2 regions of the Jonesia denitrificans DSM 20603 genome follow, and region 2 is predicted to be linked to the other one. Evidence: predicted binding sites of a transcription regulator. Region 2 holds the regulator's gene; the other holds the start of a gene.

Region 1 (10,952 bases), 210 kb from region 2:
TTGAGGTATGTGACGTGCTGGTAGATGAGGTGAAGAAGCGCCTTCCCGTGTGGAAGGAACAATTTTTTGTTGATGGGTCTAGCCAGTGGGTGGGAGCGCTATGACGGTGTCGTTAGGGCTTCCCCGTGTTCTGTCTCCGATGGTGGTGGGGCAGGGTGCCAACACCAAGTTAGGGCCGGAGTTGCTCACTGACCGGTTTGGCCGTGTGCACCGTGACCTGCGGATTTCGTTAACTGATAAATGTAATTTGCGGTGCACATATTGCATGCCAGAAGAAGGCATGGAGTGGATCGCGAAGAGCCAGCAGTTGAGCGTGGATGAAATGGTGAGGATCGCTGCGGTGGCGGTTGGGCATGGCATCACGGAGATTCGGTTGACCGGCGGTGAGCCGTTGTTGTACCCGCAAGTTGTGGAAATCACCCAACGGCTTGCCGCGCTTGATGGTGCTCCTGAAGTGTCCATGACGACTAATGGGTTACGTCTCGCCTCGCTTGCTGGTCCTTTACGTGACGCGGGGTTGACTCGGCTCAATATTTCTCTCGATACCGTTCGTGCAGACCGTTATTTCGCATTGACTCGCCGTCGCCGTTTTGCTGATGTCATGGCGGGATGTGATGCGGCAGATGCTGCGGGGTTCACGGGAACGAAGCTGAACTCAGTTCTCATGCGTGGCGTCAACGATGATGAAGCGGTGGATCTAGTTGAGTTCGCGGTGGCCCGCGGATATGAGCCGCGATTCATTGAACAGATGCCGCTTGATGCTGGGCACACGTGGTCGCGTGAAGCGATGGTCCCAGCGGACGAAATTTTTGATGCGCTTGCTCGCGTGTATGAGTTGACACCTGTTCCACATCGAGGGGCAGCGCCTGCACAGCGGTGGTATCTGAACGGTTCACATGCCACCGTGGGAATCATTGCTTCAGTGACTCGGCCCTTTTGTGGGGCATGTGATCGGTTGCGGTTGACCTCAGATGGCCAATTGCGTAACTGTCTGTTTCAACGTGGTGAGTCTGATCTGCGTACCCTGGTACGTCAGGGGGGCACCGATGATGATATCGCCTACGCGTTGGGGGCATCGGTTGCCCAGAAATTGCCTGGCCACGGCATCAACGATCCAGGGTTCATTCAACCTGACCGGGGAATGTCAGCTATTGGTGGGTAGGGTGGTCACCCGCCAGCGAAGGGTGGAAGGACGTCAAGGGCGACGTCGCCGGTGAGGGTGGAATCGAACGTGTCTTTGTCCACGTAGGTTCCTTCGCGTAACAGCGAACTGATGTTGAGGACTTTGTCCATGTCAGCCCCATGCTGGTTGGCTGCTTGTGCAAGAGCATCGCTCAGTGTCGATGCGTGAAATGATTCTTGTGTGATGCCGCCAGCTGCTGCACGGGCAGCAGCATAGTAGGTCAAGGTCACAACAGACACTGTTAATCGTTGCCTTCCTGTGTAGGGATGAGGTCTCGTAGTTCGGTGATGATCTCGCGGGCTTTGTCGACGTCGCCTCCGGCGAGACCGACGGCAAGCCCTACGTAGTATGTGGTGACGGGCCCAGCTGGACGGGCAACATTGTGTGCAACCTCCCGGGTGAGGTCAAGCAACTCTGCAAGAGGCGCATTGTGTGCCGCTGGGGTATTCAAGTGCAGAGTGTGGGTGAGGGTGTGCGCCCACTGGTTCATGGCATCATATGGCGTCGTCATCGGGGTCTTCTCCTGTGGTGTGTGCACGTTCTGAGGTGGTCAAGGACCTCATCTGAGAGTAGTCCTGTGGAGTGTCAACGTCGAATGTCCACAGCTGTGGCAGTGGCACTGTAGTGATATTCAATGCCGCGATGAGGTGTTTTACTGGCCGGTGGGCGAGCCCACCCGAGTCCCGCAGTGCGTCCAGTGCTGTTGCTAATGCTGCAACGTCGTAGACGGCGACAAGTGGTTGCCACCGTCCCTCCTTATCAACTGCGAGCGCCGCGTCCTGGTGTGTTGTGGTGAGTGCGTGTGTGAGGGGGGTGATGGCGTGGGCTGCATGGGGGGTGTCGCAGGCGAGGATTGTGGTGTAGGTGGTCTGGGGTGGGAGGTGGGTGGTGGCGTGAGCGATGGCGGCGAGTGGACCGGTGTGTGGGGGGTGTTCTTGGGTGGTGATGACGGGTATGTGGGTGGGTGTGTGGGGTGGTGGGCCAACGAGGATGGTGGGGTGGTGGAAGGAGGGGAGGGTGGTGAGGATGTGGTTAAGGAAGGTGGTGGTGCCAAGGGGGAGTTCTGCTTTGTTGGTGGTGCCGAGGCGGGAGCCGTGGCCGCCGGTGAGGATGATGGTGGCGTGTGTTGTTGTGGTCATTGTGGTGGACCTGGGTGGGCGGAGACGTCGGTGAGGCCTGCGTCGGTGAGGGTGAGGGCTGCAAGCTGGGCGGTTGTTCCTGATTCGCAGTAGATGATGCGAGGTGCGGGGTGTGTGGCGAGGCGGGTGGCGGTGGCGTGTGGGTTAGCGAGGATGTCAGGTAGGGGGATGGTGAGGGTGGTTGGCCACGGGTTTGTGTGGGTGGTGTGGGGTGGGCGAATGTCGATGGTGGTGGCGGTGGTGAGTGCTGATGGGTGGTTGGTGAGTGCTGATGGGTGGTTGGTGAGTGCTGATGGGTGGTTGGTGGGTCTGGTTGGTGGTGGTGGGTCTGGTTGGTGGTGTGGGGTGGTGGTGGGTTTGGTTGAGCAGGTGGGGCAGGTGGGTGATGGGTTGAGGGGGAGGTAGTTCCAAGTGTTCGTGTGCCCGGAGTAGGTGGCGAGCGTTCCAGTGAGTGGTGTGCCGATTCCGGTAATGAGGGTGATTGCTTCGTGTGCTTGGGTTGTTCCGATGAGTCCGGGAAGGGTGGGGAGGACTCCGGTTTGTGCGCAGGTGGGTACGGTGTTGGGTGGTGGCGGTGTGGGGTGTAGGCATCGGTAGCACGGTGTGTGGGGGAGCGCGAAGACGCTGATGTGGGCGTCCCAGGCGGAGATTGCTGCCCAAATGTAGGGGGTTGCTGTGGTGACGCAGATGTCGTTGATGAGGTAGCGGGTAGCAAAGTTGTCGGTGCCGTCGATGACGAGGTCTGCTCGGTTGATGGCGTCGTAGGCGTTGTTGTGGGTGAGTCGGGTGGGGTGGGTGATGATGGTGATGTGGGGGTTGAGTTGCGTGAGGGTTGTGGCTGCTGAGTCGGTTTTGCGTTGTCCGATGCGGGGGTAGGAGTGGATGAGTTGGCGGTGGAGGTTGGAGGGGTCGACTGTGTCGTCGTCGTATATTTCGAGGGTGCCTACTCCGGCGGCGGCGAGGTGCATGAGGGCGGGGGAGCCGAGGCCACCGGCTCCGATGACGAGGACGTGGGCGTCGCGGAGGGCTTGTTGCGCAGTGTGTCCAAAACCAGGTAGCGCCATTTGGCGTGCGTAGTGGATGGTTTCAGCGGTGGTGAAGTCCGGTGTCACTGCGGCCTCCTGTGCAGGTGGGTGCTGTGTGTGTCCTTAGTATGACAGGTAGAAACGAACTTTTTTGTGGATAAGGTCCTGGTGCGTGGTGCGTGGTGTCAGGGGCGGGCACTATGTTGGGTGTATGAGTTCTCACCGTGAATTAACCCGTGTTGATTTCCAGTTTGATGTTGTGTCGGAGTTCTCACCGTCGGGGGATCAGCCCAGTGCGATTGCTGAGTTGACGCGGCGTATTCAGGGTGGGGAAAAGGACGTTGTGCTCCTGGGGGCGACGGGGACGGGGAAGTCGGCAACCAGTGCGTGGCTCATTGAGCAGTTGCAACGTCCCACGTTGATTATGGCGCCGAATAAAACGTTGGCTGCGCAGTTAGCGACGGAGTTTCGAGAGTTGCTTCCCAACAACGCTGTTGAGTATTTTGTCTCATATTACGACTATTACCAGCCTGAGGCGTATATTGCCCAAACTGACACCTACATTGAGAAGGACTCCTCAATTAACGAGGAAGTGGAGCGTCTTCGTCACTCGGCGACCAACTCTTTGCTGACCCGCCGTGACGTGGTTGTTGTCGCGTCTGTGTCCTGCATTTACGGGTTGGGTACCCCGCAAGAATATGTCGATCGGATGGTTCAGATCGATGTTGGTGATGAAATTGACCGTGATGGTCTGCTGCGCCACTTCGTGTCGATGCAGTACACGCGCAACGATGTGGCATTTACGCGGGGCACGTTCCGGGTCCGAGGTGACACCGTGGAAATTATCCCTGTCTATGAGGAACTAGCGATTCGGCTTGAGTTCTTTGGGGACGACATCGAAGCGATCTACACACTGCACCCGCTCACCGGTGAAGTTGTGTCCCAAGTGCAACGGATCCACATTTTTCCTGCGTCACACTACGTGGCTGGTCCCGAACGGATGGAACGAGCCATCGCATCGATTGAAGCGGAACTAGAAGAACGGCTTGCTGAGCTCAACCGGGACAACAAGTTACTTGAAGCGCAGCGCTTATCGATGCGCACCACCTATGACATCGAAATGATGCGTCAGGTGGGGTCGTGTTCTGGGATTGAAAACTACTCACGGCACATTGATGGTCGTGCTCCCGGTAGCGCACCACATACGCTGTTGGATTACTTCCCCGATGACTTTTTGCTGATCATTGATGAATCGCACGTCACTGTGCCACAAATCGGGGCGATGTATGAGGGGGACGCTTCGCGAAAACGTTCTCTCGTGGAGCATGGGTTCCGTCTCCCCTCAGCAATGGATAACCGGCCATTGACATGGGAAGAGTTCACCGAACGTATTGGACAAACAGTCTACCTATCCGCCACACCAGGCGATTATGAACTGGCACTGTCCAACGGCACAGTTGAACAGATCATTCGTCCAACCGGCTTGGTCGACCCGAAGATCACGGTGAAACCCACCAAAGGCCAAATCGATGACCTTCTTGACGAGATCAACGAACGGACCGCCAAGAACGAACGCATACTTGTCACTACCCTCACGAAGAAAATGTCTGAAGACCTGACCGACTATCTCCTCGACAAAGGTGTAGCCGTTCGCTATCTTCACTCAGACATTGACACTCTCAAACGAGTGGAGCTCCTTCGAGGGCTGCGACTTGGTGAGTTTGATGTTCTTGTGGGGATCAACCTCCTGCGTGAGGGACTTGACCTCCCCGAGGTGTCCCTGGTCGCGATCCTCGACGCCGACAAACAAGGGTTCCTACGTTCCCCTCGTTCGCTTATCCAAACCATTGGACGTGCCGCACGTAACGTGTCCGGTGAAGTGCATATGTATGCCGACAGCATCACCCCGGCCATGGCACAAGCCATCGAAGAAACTGAGCGACGCAGAGAAAAACAGATCGCATACAACACTGAACATGGTGTTGACCCACAACCGCTGCGAAAAAAGATCGCCGACGTCACCGACATGCTCGCTCGAGAAGACATCGATACACAAGAACTCCTTGCCGGTGGGTACCGTCAAACAACTACACCCACACCAGCGCACACACCATCAGGTGTGCCCAGCGCAACAGGTGACCTCAGCGCCCTCATTACCCAACTCACCGAACAAATGCACCAAGCAGCAGCAGAGCTTCAATTTGAACTCGCAGCGCGCCTACGCGACGAACTCTCCGACCTCAAACGAGAACTCCGCCAGATGAAAGACGCCACCTCGTGACCCAACCAATCAGCCTCTTTGTTGGGCTCACCACGCTCGATATTGCAACACGCATCACCACGTTTCCCACACCCAACGAAAAACTCACGGCCCACCATCAAGATATTGCAGCAGGAGGCCCAGCAGCCAACGCAGCTGTCACCTGCGCTGCACTTGGTGGTCACGCTATTCTCCTGACCGTGATCGGGACGAGTCCTCAAGCACGCATCGCAGCGGCCGACCTTGCCGCCCACAACGTCACCGTCATCGACCTTGCCGGACCTGACCACGGTCTGTCTGTATCCAGCATCCTCATCACCGAACACACCGGGGAACGAGCCGTTATTTCTACCGATGCTCAACCCCACACGCTGACACCTCAGATGACCAGCCGCCTCACCACGCAGCTAAGCACACTACTGCCACGTGTCCATGCGATCCTCATCGACGGACACCACCCCCATCTTGCGCGCCACATCCTCGCCCAACGGCCCACCAATGCTGCCCCCATCATCGTTGATGCCGGACGGTGGAAACCTGCGTTTGACGATCTCATCCCGCACGCCCAACACATTATTGCTTCAGCAGATTTCCACGACCCACACGGCTGGGTGCCACTCACCCCCGAGAACCGCACCACACTCACTACCGCACCAACAATCGTGCGTACACACGGTGAACACCCCATCACCGTGTGGCATCCCACCACCACAACCACGATCAGCCCACCAGGCGTTGTCACCCGTGACACCCTCGGTGCCGGAGATGTTTTCCACGGGGCATATACCCACTTCGTTGCCACCCACCACCACACCCACAACCACCCGCCCACCGACCTAGCCGACATCACAGCCGTCACAACCAACGCATCGGTCATTGCGGCACATCGGGTCGCCACAGTTGGCCTGCGAAGTTGGATCACACAACTCGCCGACCCCACTCAACTGTGACGAACAACGCGCCACCGAACGGTGAATCACGATCACACCTGAGCCCACGGTGGCCCATAATAAACAAGAATTGAAGGGGAGTATCCCACGAACACTGGTTTCGTCACCACGGCCATCCCGATGATGCGCCCGGAACCAGTTGCCAGGTTCACGCCGCGCGGGAGAGACCTTCGGTACCAACCACCCGTACCGGAGGTACACCTATGGATGTCCACGCCTCACTGTGGATCATCACCGTCGGCATCATCTTGACAATGCTCACCGTTGATTTCGTCGGACACGTCCGCACCCCGCACGCACCGACACTCAAAGAGGCCGGAATCTGGTCAGCGATTTACATCGCGATCGCACTGATATTCGGTGTTGTCATCTGGCAAATATACGGATCCACGTACGGGACCGAATACTTCGCCGGATACCTCACCGAGAAGTCACTGTCACTCGACAACCTTTTCGTGTTCATCCTCATCATCGCCGCATTTAAAGTGCCCCGCGAAGACCAACAAAAAGTACTCCTCTTTGGCATTGTTGTTGCGCTGATTTTCCGGACCGTGTTCATCTTCCTCGGCGCAGCACTGATCGAAAACTTCTCCTGGGTGTTCTACATTTTTGGGGCATTCCTTATCTGGACCGCCATCCACCAAGCAATCCCCGCGAAAGAAGAAGAGGAATACCACGAAAACTTCCTCATCCGGAAACTGCGCGGGATCCTGCCTATCACGGACTCCTACGTCGGTGACCGCGTGTTTGTCCGCATCGATGGACGCACCATGGTCACCCCCATGCTTATCGTCATGGTGGCAATCGGGTCAGCGGACTTACTCTTCGCCGTCGACTCCATTCCAGCGATTTTTGGTCTCACCCAAGAACCGTTCCTCGTCTTCGCCGCCAACGCATTCTCTCTCCTTGGTCTGCGGCAGCTGTTCTTCCTCGTCGATGGCCTCTTGGAAAAGCTGGTCTACCTCAACTACGGGCTCGCTGTCATCCTGGGATTCATTGGGGTGAAACTCGTTCTTCACGCTCTACACGTCAATGAACTTCCCTTCATTAACAACGGCCAACCCGTCCTCGCGGCCCCTGAAGTAACCATCGCACAATCCATGACCGTGATCGTTGGGACAGTGATCATCACGACGATCGCGTCGGTGTGGAAAACCAACCGAGACCTCAAACGCGGAATCACACCACCTGCATAGCCACCGTCTACCTGCATAAGCATGCTCAACACACAGCAGGGCGGCCCCATATTGGGACCGCCCTGCTGTTCTGCACGGATCAATGCGTGATCAAGAACAAGACTTACTCGGTCTCTGCCCACGCACCAATGACAATGTTCCACTCCACAACAGCACGATCTAACACCAACCCCTGCTGCCAAAACGGATCGCCTTCTAACAAAGCGATCGCTGCACCGGCATGCGGGGCCTGAACAATAATGAGTGCCCCAGTCATGTCTTCCTGACGCACGGGACCAGAGGCAAGAAGCGAACCAGACGCCGCCAACGCACTCAAATACGCACGATGCGCAGGCCGATGCTCATCCAACGCCGCCGTGTCCTCGGAATACACATAGGTGATCGCAAAAGTCTGCATGCCCACATTCAACCACGGAGCCCTCACCAAACCACGCGCCGAAACGTTACGATCCGGTATACCCACGGTGCGAACTTCACCCCGTGACATCTCCAACGTTCGAACATCTGTGCGATATCGGCGCCTGCGGCATAAGATAAGGGAGTGACTGATCGACTCATCGTCCAAGGTGCCCGCGAACACAACCTCCGATCCGTAGATATTTCGCTGCCGCGTGACCAACTCATCGTCTTTACCGGCCTGTCGGGCTCCGGAAAGTCGTCTTTGGCATTTGACACCATCTTCGCAGAAGGTCAACGGCGATACGTCGAATCCTTGTCTGCTTATGCCCGGCAGTTCCTTGGTCAAATGGACAAACCTGACGTCGACTTCATCGAAGGGTTATCCCCAGCGGTCTCTATCGACCAAAAATCCACAAATAGGAATCCGCGGTCAACAGTCGGAACGATCACAGAGATCTATGACTACTTACGTCTGCTGTTTTCACGAGCTGGAACGCAGCATTGCCCGGTGTGCGGGGAACGCATCACAGCCCAAACCCCGCAACAAATCGTCGACAAGCTTCTTGAACTTCCTGAAAAAACCCGCTTTCAGGTGCTCGCACCTGTCGTGCGTGGGAGGAAAGGGGAGTACCACGAACTCCTCGCCGATCTGCAAGCCAAAGGGTTCTCCCGGGTCCGCATCGACGGGGAACTACACCAACTCGCAAGCCCGCCCACGCTCGAAAAGAACATCAAACACAGTATTGATGTTGTGGTTGACCGATTAGCACTGCGGGACGGAATCCGGCAACGGCTCACTGACTCCATCGAAACCGCACTCAACACAGCAGATGGACGTGTCATCATCGACATGGTCGATCTTGCGGAGAACGACCCACACCGTGAACGGCGGTTCTCCGAGAAACGGGCCTGCCCCAACGATCACCAACTGACGCTTGATGAAATCGAACCCCGGACTTTCTCATTTAACGCGCCCTATGGTGCCTGCCCCGAATGCACCGGGATCGGGATGCGACTTGAAGTTGACCCTGAACTCATCATCCCCGATGATGACAAATCCATCGCCGACGGCGCCATCGCGCCCTGGTCTGCGACGTCCTCGGAATACTACGACCGTATCCTGACCGGGCTGTCCGACGAACTCGGGTTTTCTCTGGACACACCGTGGAAGAAGCTCCCCGGCTCCATCCAAGACGCCATCTTGTACGGCAAGGACTACCAAGTCCACGTGAAATACCGTAACCGATGGGGTAGAGAACGTGCATACACCACCGGCTTTGAAGGGGTCATCGCGTCGATTGAACGACGACACTCCGAAACCGAATCCGAGTGGTCCAAAGAAAAATACGAAGCGTACATGCGTGAAATCGCATGCCCCACGTGTCGCGGTGCGCGCCTCAAACCCGAAGTGCTTGCCGTAAAAGTCGGTGGAAAATCTATTGCAGAGGTCTGTGAACTGTCCATGCGGGACTGTCAACAGTTCCTGAACACAATCGAACTCGGCACCAGAGAAAAACAGATCGCAGCCGCTGTATTAAAAGAAATCCTTGACAGATTAGGTTTTCTCCTTGATGTGGGTCTTGATTACCTCACCCTCGCGCGCGCTGCAGGAACCCTCTCTGGTGGAGAAGCACAACGCATCCGGTTAGCCACACAAATTGGGGCAGGACTTGTGGGTGTGCTCTACGTCCTTGATGAACCCAGTATTGGCCTGCACCAACGCGACAACCGCCGTCTCATTGACACCCTCACTCGGCTTCGTGACCTTGGAAACACACTCATCGTCGTCGAACATGACGAAGACACGATCCGCGCCTCTGACTGGGTCGTCGACATCGGCCCAGGCGCCGGGGAACACGGGGGAGAGGTCGTCCACTCGGGCACCTACCACGACCTCCTCACCAATGACCGCTCCATCACCGGCGCATACCTGTCAGGCCGCCGCGCCATTGCATTACCCTCAGCCCGCCGCGCCATCAACCCCTCACGCTCATTAACTGTTATCGGGGCGAAGGAAAACAATCTCCGCGGCGACAACGTCACCTTCCCGCTGGGTGTTCTCACGGCAGTCACAGGTGTGTCTGGGTCCGGAAAATCGACCCTCGTGAACTCCATCCTGTACACAGTGCTCGCCAACAAACTGAACGGCGCGCGACTCGTCGCAGGACGCCACCGGCGCATCGACGGACTAGAGAACCTCGACAAAGTTGTTCACGTTGACCAAGGCCCCATCGGACGCACCCCACGTTCCAACCCAGCTACCTACACCGGGGTGTGGGACCACGTGCGCAAACTCTTTGCCGGCACCACCGAAGCGAAAGTCCGCGGGTATGGTCCAGGTCGTTTCTCGTTCAACGTCAAAGGTGGTCGCTGTGAGGCATGCTCAGGGGACGGAACAATCAAAATTGAGATGAATTTCCTCCCCGACGTGTACGTACCCTGCGAGGTGTGCCACGGCGCCCGATACAACCGGGAAACCCTCGAAGTCACCTTCAAAGGCAAGACCGTTCAAGACGTACTTGACATGCCCATTGAGGAAGCCTCGAACTTCTTCTCAGCTGTCCCCGCGATCGCCCGGCACCTCAACACACTCGTCGATGTTGGATTGGGGTATGTCCGACTTGGACAACCTGCCCCCACCTTGTCCGGGGGAGAAGCCCAGCGTGTGAAGCTCGCAGCCGAATTGCAAAAACGGTCGACCGGCCGCACCATCTACGTGCTGGACGAGCCCACAACCGGACTACATTTCGAAGACATTCGTAAACTGTTGTCCGTCCTGCAAGGTTTGGTGGACAAAGGA
Region 2 (10,952 bases):
GGTGTCACTGATGAGACGTGGACGTGGGAGCAGGTGAGGTCCACATCGTTTCTTGAGGTCTACGGTGCTTTGGGGATCAACGTGAGAGTTCCGGCGCTGAGCGGCATTGTGAGGCGCTGGCCGCGCGTTCTGCGGGGGCAACTCGAGCGCCACATGGTTAGTGTGGGGGCTGAGGTGGTGCGGTGGCTCCTGGTTCACGCCTATGACCACGTGCCAGGGGGTGTTGCGCCGCCGTGGGTGCGTTTCATTGCTGGAGTTGATAAATCTGCGTGGGCGCACATTTGTGCCACTGACGTCAATGTGCTGATTGCACGTCCTGTTCGTTGTGATCGTAGTGGTGTGCCAGCAGACATTGATGTGTGGGGGACAGAGGTTGATGCGTGGGTTGGAGATGCGGTCAGTGTCGGGTGGGTGTTGGTTTCGCCGGAGCAGGGTGAGGTGCTGTTGTGAAGGGTGAGCTACCTCCGTTGGTGGCGATTGTGGGCCCGACGGCGACGGGGAAGTCGTCGTTGGCGGTTGCCGTTGCACATGCGTTGGGCGGGCCTGATCGGGTTGAGATCGTGTCGGGTGACGCGTACCAGTTGTACCGCGGCATGAGTATTGGGACCGCCGCGATGACGATGCACGAGCGGCAGGGGATTGTGCACCACCTTGTTGGTGTGGTTGACCCCCAGGTGGATTTGTCTGTTGCGCAGTATCAGCGTGATGCACGCGCTGCAATTCAGGATGTTGAAATGCGCGGTAAACGGGCAATTTTGGTGGGTGGGTCGGGTTTGTATATTCGCGCCGTTGTGGACGATATGCAGTTCCCTGGTACTGATGATGCGGTGCGGGGTGAGCTGGAGAAGCGGGCAGCTGAACATGGCAGTCAGGCGTTGTTTGAGGAGTTGGTTGCGCGTGATCCACAAGCAGCGCACCGGATGGGGGCGTCCAATGAGCGTCGTATCATTCGGGCGTTGGAAGTCATCACGATCACGGGTCGTCCGTTTACTGCTTTTTTGCCGCAAGCAACATATGTGCGCCCTACTGTGACGATCGGGGTGGATTGTGATCGGAGTGTGCTGGATCAACGGGTCGAAAGTCGTGTGCACACGATGATCTCTCAAGGTCTTGAGGACGAAGTGCGCAGTGTTCTCCAGCAGGGGATGGGGCGGACTGCGTCGCGAGCCGTTGGTTATGCGGAATTTCTCCGCTATTTTGATGGGGAAATTTCCCGGGACCAAGCAGTTGCTGACATCATCACTCACACCCGCCGCCTGACACGCAAACAGATGGGCTGGTTTGGTAGAGATTCACGCACGCAGTGGATCGATGCGCTATCCCCATCTGTCCTGCACGATGCGTTGGTGTGCATTGATCGTGCCGATCACGGTGAGATCTTTTTGTCCGACACCACGCCCACACGTCGTAGGCTGGGTACATGACGACTTTGCCCTTCACTAAAGGCCATGGCACCCGCAACGATTTTGTGATCCTTGATGATCCACAGGGCGCTATTGATCTGACCGAGGAGCTCGTGCGGGCTCTTACTGATCGCCGTTCCGGTGTGGGCGCAGATGGGGTCATCCGGGTGATGCGTGCCCAGTTGAGCGAGGAAGTCCGTGATCTGGTGACAAGAGATCCGCGCGTCGAGTGGTTTATGGATTACCGCAATGCTGATGGGTCTATTGCGTCGATGTGCGGAAACGGTGTCCGAGTTTTCGCCCGCTTCCTCGAAGAACGTAAAGGTGTGACGGCCCTGGGCGCGGCATACCCCATTGCTACCCGGGCTGGCATTCGCACGATACGAAAGATCGGTGACTGGTATGAAGTTGGAATGGGGCCAGCCCAGTTTCTCGATGACACTGCAGCCCGCACAACCGGTCATGACGCAACAGTAACGATCCCGATGCAACCTCACGAGCCGGCGCGTCCAGGGATTTCCGTATCAATGGGCAACCCGCACACGGTTGTTGCCCTCCCCGATCATGACACTCTCGCTGAACTAGATCTCACCCGCTCACCGGGAGTAGACCCGGTGCCTGTGCACGGAACAAACGTTGAGTTTGTTGTTCCTGACGGCGTGGACACAGCAGCGGATGGAACAGTTGTTGGGCGAGCTTCTATGCGTGTGTATGAACGAGGTGTTGGTGAAACTCAATCATGTGGGACTGGCGCGTGTGCAGCAGCTGCAGCGCTCCACCGATGGGCCGGAGAGTCTTCGCCACGGACATGGACAATCACTGTCCCCGGAGGAAGGGTCCAGGTGACTTTAGGGACTCACGAGGTGTTGCTCGCAGGCCCCGCTGAGCTTGTTGCTGACGGCCACATCACGATCACTTCATTGAATGTTTAGTGGTCTGGCCGAGCAACCTGTTCAGCAACGTGCACTGTTTCGAGCACTCGAAACCCCTTCGCGCTGGCCCGCTTGGTTGTGACATACCGCCCTGGGGTCACCCGATCTTCTCCAGCGAATTGGGCGTTCATCCATCTCATCAACGAATCAGCACCCAAATGGCGTTGGACAACCCATACAGCCCGCCCACCTGGGCGCAGCCGCACCAACCATTGCGTAATTAAGGCGTGTAGTGCTTCTTTGCCAATACGGATCGGCGGGTTCGACCACAGCTCATCCACCACAAAATCCTCAGGAATATCTGAGGCAAGAACCGCGTTGATGCAGTGAAGATCAAGACGCTGCGCGTTGCGTGCCGTCAAAGCAACGCTTCGCTCATTGACGTCCACCGCCCACACCTGAGCATCGGGATTACGCATCGCCATTGTGAGGGCAATAGGACCCCACCCGCACCCCACATCAACCACCGTGCCGCTGGGTGGGGCACCCACTGTCCGGAGTAAAACAGAGGTGCCTGTGTCGATGTGGCCAGGAGAAAACACTCCCGCTGATGTCATCACCTCGACGTCTCGACCGTCAAGACGAACCGGGATCACCCGGGTGTCATCCTTTGACGTGGGGGAAACGTCAAAATACTGGTTGGTCCCCTGTGGGGCTTGCGCATCACTCACCATCCAAGCCTACCGCCACACACACCAGCCAACAGAGAACCACAACCGAAAAAGCCGTGCTCGCGTCTCCACGCCATGGCACGATAGCGACAGCAACGCCCAGCACAAGAGCACTACACTAGAAACACCCATTGACGAGAGGCATGCATGCACGACGATAATTCTCCCCGTTTGCCCACAGAACACACACAACCCGGGGAGACTCGCGCCGAAAGGGACGTGGCAACAGACGTTGTCCAACGCATCCTCGCGCGCGCAGGAACAGCCGTCCAGGACGGCGATACCACGCACTCCCGCTTTGACGGTGACCAGCTCGATCTTGCCGAGCGCAGCGCGCTGCGACGAGTCCAAGGTTTATCCACTGAACTCGATGACGTCACTGAGGTGGAATACCGCCAACTGCGCCTCGAGCGCGTGGTGCTGGTTGGGCTGTATACCCGCGGAAGCGCTCAAGAAGCCGAAGTGTCGTTGCGTGAGCTGGCTGCGCTCGCCGAAACCGCCGGATCTCAAGTTCTTGATGGGTTGCTTCAACGCCGTGCAACACCGGACCCTGGAACATACCTGGGATCAGGAAAGGCAAGTGAACTGGCCGACATCGTGCAACAGGTCGGTGCGGACACGGTCATTGTTGATGGTGAACTTGGTCCCTCACAGCGGCGCGCGTTGGAAGACATCATCAAGATTAAGGTGATTGACCGCACTGCTCTCATCCTCGACATCTTCGCTCAACACGCGAAATCACGGGAGGGCAAAGCCCAGGTTGAGCTCGCCCAACTGGAATACCTCCTGCCACGGCTTCGAGGATGGGGCGAATCCATGTCTCGCCAAGCTGGTGGCCAAGTGGGTTCGGCGGGCGCGGGGATGGGAAGCCGTGGTCCTGGTGAAACGAAGATTGAACTTGATCGTCGCCGTATTCGCACACGAATGGCGAAACTACGCCGTGAAATCGCCGCAATGAAACCGGCGCGAGAGGCGAAACGTTCCTCGCGTCGAAAAAACGCAGTGCCAGCGGTTGCGATCGTGGGGTACACAAACGCCGGGAAATCCTCGCTTCTCAACGCGCTCACGGGGGCTGGTGTCCTGGTGCAAAACGCACTGTTTGCCACCCTCGACCCGACTGTTCGCCGGACGAAAACTCCCGATGGACGGGTCTATACTCTCGCGGACACTGTCGGGTTTGTGCGTCACCTTCCCCATCAATTGGTCGAAGCTTTCCGATCTACCCTTGAGGAAACAGCTGACGCCGACATCATCGTCCATGTTGTGGATGGAGCTCATCCAGATCCAGCCGGACAAATCGCCGCGGTGCGCACAGTCCTTGCCGATATTGACGGGGTGAGCGACATCCCTGAGATCATCGTTGTGAATAAAGCTGACATTGCGCCGCCAGAGGCAATTGCGCAGATCCGCTCCATGGAACGTGACGTGTGGGCGGTATCAGCGCACACCGGGGCGGGTATCGAGGAACTGTTAGGGCACATCGCTGATATCCTTCCTGCTCCGGGAGTCGAGATCCATCTCACGGTTCCGTACCACAGAGGAGATTTGCTCTCACGGATGCACGCTGAGGGCGAGATTGATGAGTTACGCCACACTGAGCAGGGAACATTTGTAGCGGGTAGGGTGCCCGAAGACCTTGCTGCTGACCTTCACCGAGTAGCGATTGACGGAGAATAGCAAACCAGGTGCCGCGAGCGTGTTTCACAGGTGTGAGTGTGTGGACGCTGCGAGTCTTTCGGGTGACACCCACTAGCATGGCACTGTGACTCCTCCCGCAACCGCTTCCGCTACGGTGAACTCGTTACTTGACATTGTTGTGACGAGCCTCGGTGGGGCGCCGCGACGTGGGCAGCAAGACATGACTTCCGCCGTGTTTGATGCAATGGAAGGTCATCATCCGCTGATTGTGCAAGCGGGTACCGGGACGGGGAAGTCCATGGCTTACCTTGTTCCGGCTGTCGCGCACGCCGTTGCAACTAACGAACGTGTGATTGTTGCGACCGCCACACTAGCGTTGCAACGTCAGATCATGACTCGTGACTTGCCTTTGCTTTCTCAGGCGCTCCAACCGCATCTCGATCGGCAACCAGATGTGGCGTTGCTGAAAGGGTGGAGCAACTATGTGTGCCTCCACAAGGCACAGGGGGGGTACCCGCAGGAGGAGGCCACACTTTTTGCGCCGGACGATCCCGTTCCGGCTGCAGGGACAAGCACGGCAGATCACCCCGATACCGCTGAGGTGGAGTCCCTGGCTGACCAGATGCGACGCATTGTCACCTGGGCCCGAGACACCGACACCGGGGATCGCGACGACTTAGTTCCGGGTGTCTCTGATCGTGCGTGGCGTGCGATGTCCGTGGACAAGCTGGAGTGCATTGGTTCATCGTGCCCGTTGATCCATGAGTGTTTTCCCGATAACGCCAGGAAAACTGCGTTTGATGCTGACCTTGTCGTCACGAACCACACGATGTTGGGAATTGCCGCCTCTGGTTCAGCGGGTGTGTTGCCAGAACATGACGTCATTATTGTCGATGAGGCACACGAACTTGCTGATCGTGTGACGTCGGCTGCGACTGTTGATCTTTCTGCGGGGTCCATCGACAAGGCGGCGCGTCTTGCTCGCCGCCGTGGCGGACGTGTGACAGATGCGCTTGATGACGCCAGCGCCCAGTTAGCGCTCGCCCTGATTAATCAGCCGGACCAGACGTTCACCGGTGGCTTGCCCGCTGAGCTTCACGATGCGGTCAGTGCTGTGCGTGACGCCTCCCGGCTGTTGGTGTCTGAGTTGAAACCGGAAAAGAAGGACGACACCGCTGATGCAGGGTTAAAACAAGCGCAGGCTGCTGTTCTGTCGATCTTTGAGATCGCGGAACGAATGACGGCTGAGGACACATCCGCCGACGTGCTGTGGTGCGCCAGGCCGCGGATTGGTTCTGATACGGCGCCCCCTCGTCTGTATGCTGCCCCATTGAGTGTGTCGTCGTTGTTGGCTCAAGCGCTGTGGCCGGAGCATACTGCGATCCTCACCTCAGCAACGTTGGCTATCGGTGGGAACTTTGATTCGGCAGCTCGAACCGTGGGGTTGGCTGGGGTGGACGACCTTGTCACCAAGGATGTCGCGTCACCTTTTGACTATCCGCGTCAGGGAATTTTGTATCTTGCTCGCGATTTACCTGTTCCTGGATCAAGCCCAACAACTGATGACCAGCTCGCCCATATTGAGGAGCTCATCAACGCTGCGCATGGGCGGACATTGGGCCTTTTCTCCTCGCGAAAAGCTGCGCAGCGAGCCGCAGAAGTTCTCAAAGAACGCGTGAGTTACCCGATTTTGCTCCAAGGAGAGGACCAGTTGCCCACACTTGTGCGGCTGTTCCGTGAAGACCCCCAGACATGTCTTTTTGGGACTTTGTCGTTGTGGCAGGGTGTTGATGTCCCAGGGGACGCATGTCAGCTTGTTGTGATCGATCGGATTCCGTTTCCTCGACCAGATGACCCCGTTCGTTCGGCGCGCACGAAAGCAGTGGCACAATCAGGGGGGAATGGTTTCATGACAGTGGCTGCTCATCATGCTGCGCTTCTCCTCGCGCAAGGAGCCGGACGGTTGATTCGGTCAACTGATGATAAGGGTGTTGTGGCCATCTTGGACCCACGGATTGCCACAGCGCGATACGGCCAGTACCTTCTATCTGCTCTGCCTCCGATGTGGCGAACCACGCAGAAAGCTACCGCAGTCTCAGCTCTTCACCGTTTAACCTCTCGCAGCGGTGACTAACCCGGTACAGTGTTGACCAGCACCGACTACGCAAGGAGACACCATGTACTTTGAGCCTCAGCCAAGTGATTCCCTACAAGCTGCACGCCCGGAGCGGCGGACCTCAAAGGTAGCTATTGTGGGCGCAGGTGCGGTGGGAGCGACCATGGCATACGCAGCATTAATGCGCGGCTCAGCACGAACTGTAGCTCTCTATGACATCAATGCGGCAAAGGTTAAGGCCGAGGTTCTTGATCTTGCGCATGGGATTCAGTTCATGCCTATGGCTGAGGTTATTGGGTCCGACGATGTTGAGGTATGCCGGGATGCTGACATCATCATGGTGACTGCAGGGGCCAAGCAGAAGCCTGGGCAAACACGTATCGATCTTGCGGCAGCCACTATTGGATTGATTAAAAAGATCTTGCCGCAATTGCAAGACGTTGCACCCAACGCGGTGTACGTCATGGTGACTAACCCTGTCGATGTTGTGACTTACGCTGCTCTGAAAGTCTCTGGTCTTCCCCGTGAGCAGCTGTTTGGTTCTGGTACAGTCCTTGACTCTTCCCGTCTCCGCTATGTTCTGGCGCGTGAGTGTTCGGTTGCCGTCCAAAATGTTCACGCCTACATGGTCGGTGAACACGGTGACTCAGAATTTCCGTTGTGGAGTTCGGCAACGATTGGTGGTGTCCCACTCCTTGAGTGGCCCGGGATCGATGGTCTTAGCCCCTTGTCGGAGGCACGCCGTGAGCAAATCGCTGACGAGGTTGTGTCCTCCGCATACCGAATTATTGAGGGAAAAGGCGCCACTAACTATGCCGTAGGCCTTGCGGGGTCACGAATCATTGAGGCGGTCCTCAATGACGAACACCGGGTGCTACCTGTATCAACCGAACTCCGTGACTACTACGGCGTGTCCGATGTGTGCCTTTCAGTTCCCTCCGTGGTGGGGAGAAATGGATGCACAGAACGCCTGTTAGTACCCATGTCTGATAGCGAACAACGGCGTTTGCGTGACTCTGCACAGTCGTTGCGGTCAGTCGCTCAGCAGTTTGGTTTCTAACATGTGGTGGCGCGCCCTACATGGCACGAATCACTGAAACAACTTTTCCAAGGATCTCGGCGTCATCACCAAGGATGGGGTCGTAAAGCGGGTTGTGAGGCATGAGCCACCGGTGCCCATCTTTGAGTTTAAGCGTTTTCACTGTGGCTTCACCATCGATCATGGCTGCGACGATCTCACCGTTTTCGGCAACACCTTGTCGACGCACGACAACGAAGTCTCCGTCACAGATGGCTGCATCAACCATGGATTCTCCCGACACCCGAAGCATGTATAGTTCGCCATCGCCAACAAGTTGGCGGGGCAGAGTGAACACATCTTCAATGTCTTGGTCAGCCAAAATAGGTGCACCCGCGGCAATGCGTCCCACAAGGGGAACCGGGCGGAGATCGGATGTTCGTGAACCGTGGGGGATCATGACCACGTTCTCAGTGTTCCTCGAGGAATGATGCAGGCCAGGATCCGGTGAAGGAGAGGACGTGTCCTTCTCTCGAGGAGTGGGAATAACCTCAATCGCGCGTGGTCGGTTGGGGTCGCGCCGGACAAAACCGCGTTCTTCGAGCACCTTGAGTTGGTGTTTCACGCTGGAGGGGCTAGTGAGGCCGACCTCTCGGCCGATCTCCCGCATGCTCGGCGGATAGCCTCGATCTTTCAGAGATTGAGTGATGCAGGCCAACACTGCACGTTGACGCGATGTCAGTGGTGCGTCAGACAGGTGCTGTGGTGTGGATTGCTCGGTCATGCGATCTCCTGTCGTGCACGCAGTAGGCGTCAGCAGCGAGACAGGGAGGTGCTGAGAGGTCTCGCTTAACGCTTTCGCGCTGATGGTAGCCATGCTCTGTCTTTGTCAGTGGTGCGTGATGAACTGACACTCGTGTGTTCTTACTCTATGTGAAATCAGGTGATTTTCAAACACCTGTTCGACTATTTCTCGAACAGGTGTTCACAAAACCCATATCCGTTCGTACACTTGTTCTACGAACGTATGTTCGATCATCTGTCGGTGGCCTCAACCCCCAAGGAGACCGTAGTGAGTCAGTCAGTGATGAACGCCCAACTCATCGAGTTCCCCCGTGAACGCGTATACCCTGGCGCTTCGCAGCAATCTCAAGCATCACAAGGTGTGCCTGTGCCAGCACGTACACCTCGCGAAGCGTATGGATTTTTGGGGTTAGGGGGGATGCGACTCACTCGACGGGGGCGGGTGCTGGTGTGGTCCCTCTCGTTGACGTTCGCTGTGGGTGTAGGAGTTTTGTTGGGTCAAACTGCTATGGCTGACACACCGCACGATCCCCAAGCCGTCACTGAGTACGTGGTGAGTGGGGGAGAGACTCTATGGTCTATCGCGGTCGCCCATGCGCCCACAAAGGACCCTCGAGACACCATCGACGCCATCAAGGATCTGAATCAACGACTCTCAGGGGCGTTAGATGTCGGAGAGGTGTTGTATTTACCTACGTCTTCGTGAGTGTGCTCTTGGGTGCGCGCGGTCTTATTGCGTACAGTGGACTGAAGAACTTTCCCGGAGGAGTCTCAGTGCACTGTCCTTTTTGTCGACACCCAGATTCACGCGTTGTCGATTCGCGTACCTCTGATGACGGTGCCACTATCCGCCGTCGTCGCCAGTGCCCCCAATGTCAGAAACGATTTACCACCATCGAAACCGCGAGCCTGTCAGTAACAAAAAGGTCAGGGGTTACGGAGCCGTTTTCACGCCAAAAGGTCATCAATGGTGTGAGAAAGGCCTGTCAAGGGCGGCCGGTCAATGACGATGACCTCGCCAAGCTTGCACAAACCGTAGAAGAAACAATCCGGGCTCAGGGGAGTGCCGAGGTTGGTGCCAACGACGTTGGATTGGCAATTTTGGGGCCGCTGCGCGAGCTTGACCAGGTGGCATACTTGCGTTTTGCCAGTGTGTACCAGAATTTTGATTCGCTCGACGATTTCGCTCAAGCTGTCGAAGATCTACGCCATAGTCACAAAGACGACGAACGCTGAGCCCACAAATTGATTCCAGCATCGGTTGCCCACTGATCAATACGAATCAGCACATCGGGAGTCAATACGGGTGCCTCAGTCGCGTGAAGGAGTTCACGGAACTGTGCCGGTGTTCTAGCGCCCACGAGTACTGAGCTCACCCTCGGATCACGGAGAATCCACGCCACCGCCATCTGTGCAAGTGAGAGACCCAGTTCTTGGGCAATGGAATCTAGTTCTCGCACTCGACGTAGATTCTCTTCGCTGAGATATTCCGGACGAAACGACGACGATAGCGCTGCGCGTGAGTCACTCGGTACGTGATTGAGGTACTTGTCAGTCAGTAGACCTTGCGCAAGTGGAGAAAAAGCGACAACGCCAAAGTCATGGTCATTCGACAAAGACAGGACACTATCACCCTGGGCGTCAGGTTCTTCAATCCATCTGTTCACCAGCGAATAGGACGACTGATGGACAGATAAAGGGATCCCGTAGTCACGAGCGATCGCGAGAGCTTCACGGGTACGTTGCGGCGAGTACGACGAAATGCCAACGTAGTGTGCTTTTCCTTGTGCAAGCGCTGTCGCAAGCGCCCCGATAGTTTCTTCAAGCGGTGTGGTGGGGTCATAACGATGGGAGTAAAAAATATCGACCACGTCAGTGCCTAGCCGTGACAAACTCGCGTCCAGAGACGAAAGGAGATACTTGCGTGAGCCACCCTCACCGTAAGGCCCAGGCCACATCCGGTATCCGGCTTTCGTTGCAAGGAGCATTTCATCTCGATGGGCGCGTAGCGAGCCGCGGAGCAGCGTTCCCACAAAAGATTCTGCGGCACCCGGTGGGGGGCCGTAATTATTGGCAAGGTCTAAGTGAAAGACCCCGAGGTCCAAGGCGGTTGTGATGAGAGCCGTTGCGTCCTCGCTCGCTGCAGAAGCACCAAAGTTTTGCCACAGGCCCAAACTGATTGCGGGGAAGCGCAGACCAGAATGTGGGACCGAACGGATGGGCTGCTGTGAAAGTACCGGCTCTGTGGTCATACCACAAAGGTACGGGACTGGGTGGAAGTCAGCAACGACTGACTCCCACCCAGTAAGAGGGGCGTGCGAGCGCCCGACGTTCTCACCGCAAGTGAGATGGGGGCATCACACGGATGCG

Evidence for each region. Region 2 encodes LexA, which represses DNA repair genes until DNA is damaged. Its sites were predicted from a motif close to TCGAACANNTGTTCGA; they were not measured.
Region 1: uvrA (excinuclease ABC subunit UvrA) is a predicted target of LexA. The motif match lies at 8,250-8,265, and genes of this name have one in related genera.

Annotation. Positions count from the first base shown of each region.
Region 1 covers NC_013174.1:1,330,460-1,341,411, forward strand. Annotated here, with positions in the region: gene JDEN_RS06260 (molybdenum cofactor biosynthesis protein MoaE) at 1-104, shown strand, start outside; gene moaA (GTP 3',8-cyclase MoaA) at 101-1,162, shown strand; gene JDEN_RS06270 (ubiquitin family protein) at 1,168-1,422, opposite strand; gene JDEN_RS06275 (DUF6457 domain-containing protein) at 1,425-1,694, opposite strand; gene mobA (molybdenum cofactor guanylyltransferase) at 1,678-2,322, opposite strand; gene JDEN_RS06285 (HesA/MoeB/ThiF family protein) at 2,319-3,434, opposite strand; gene uvrB (excinuclease ABC subunit UvrB) at 3,559-5,628, shown strand; gene JDEN_RS06295 (PfkB family carbohydrate kinase) at 5,625-6,557, shown strand; gene JDEN_RS06300 (TerC family protein) at 6,761-7,753, shown strand; gene JDEN_RS06305 (YciI family protein) at 7,857-8,150, opposite strand; gene uvrA (excinuclease ABC subunit UvrA) at 8,295-10,952, shown strand, end outside.
Region 2 covers NC_013174.1:1,115,487-1,126,438, forward strand. Annotated here, with positions in the region: gene JDEN_RS05250 (hypothetical protein) at 1-450, shown strand, start outside; gene miaA (tRNA (adenosine(37)-N6)-dimethylallyltransferase MiaA) at 447-1,424, shown strand; gene dapF (diaminopimelate epimerase) at 1,421-2,335, shown strand; gene JDEN_RS05265 (class I SAM-dependent methyltransferase) at 2,332-3,009, opposite strand; gene hflX (GTPase HflX) at 3,154-4,683, shown strand; gene JDEN_RS05275 (ATP-dependent DNA helicase) at 4,769-6,778, shown strand; gene JDEN_RS05280 (L-lactate dehydrogenase) at 6,822-7,820, shown strand; gene lexA (transcriptional repressor LexA) at 7,837-8,562, opposite strand; gene JDEN_RS05290 (LysM peptidoglycan-binding domain-containing protein) at 8,851-9,288, shown strand; gene nrdR (transcriptional regulator NrdR) at 9,357-9,818, shown strand; gene JDEN_RS05300 (aldo/keto reductase) at 9,797-10,834, opposite strand; gene serA (phosphoglycerate dehydrogenase) at 10,917-10,952, opposite strand, start outside.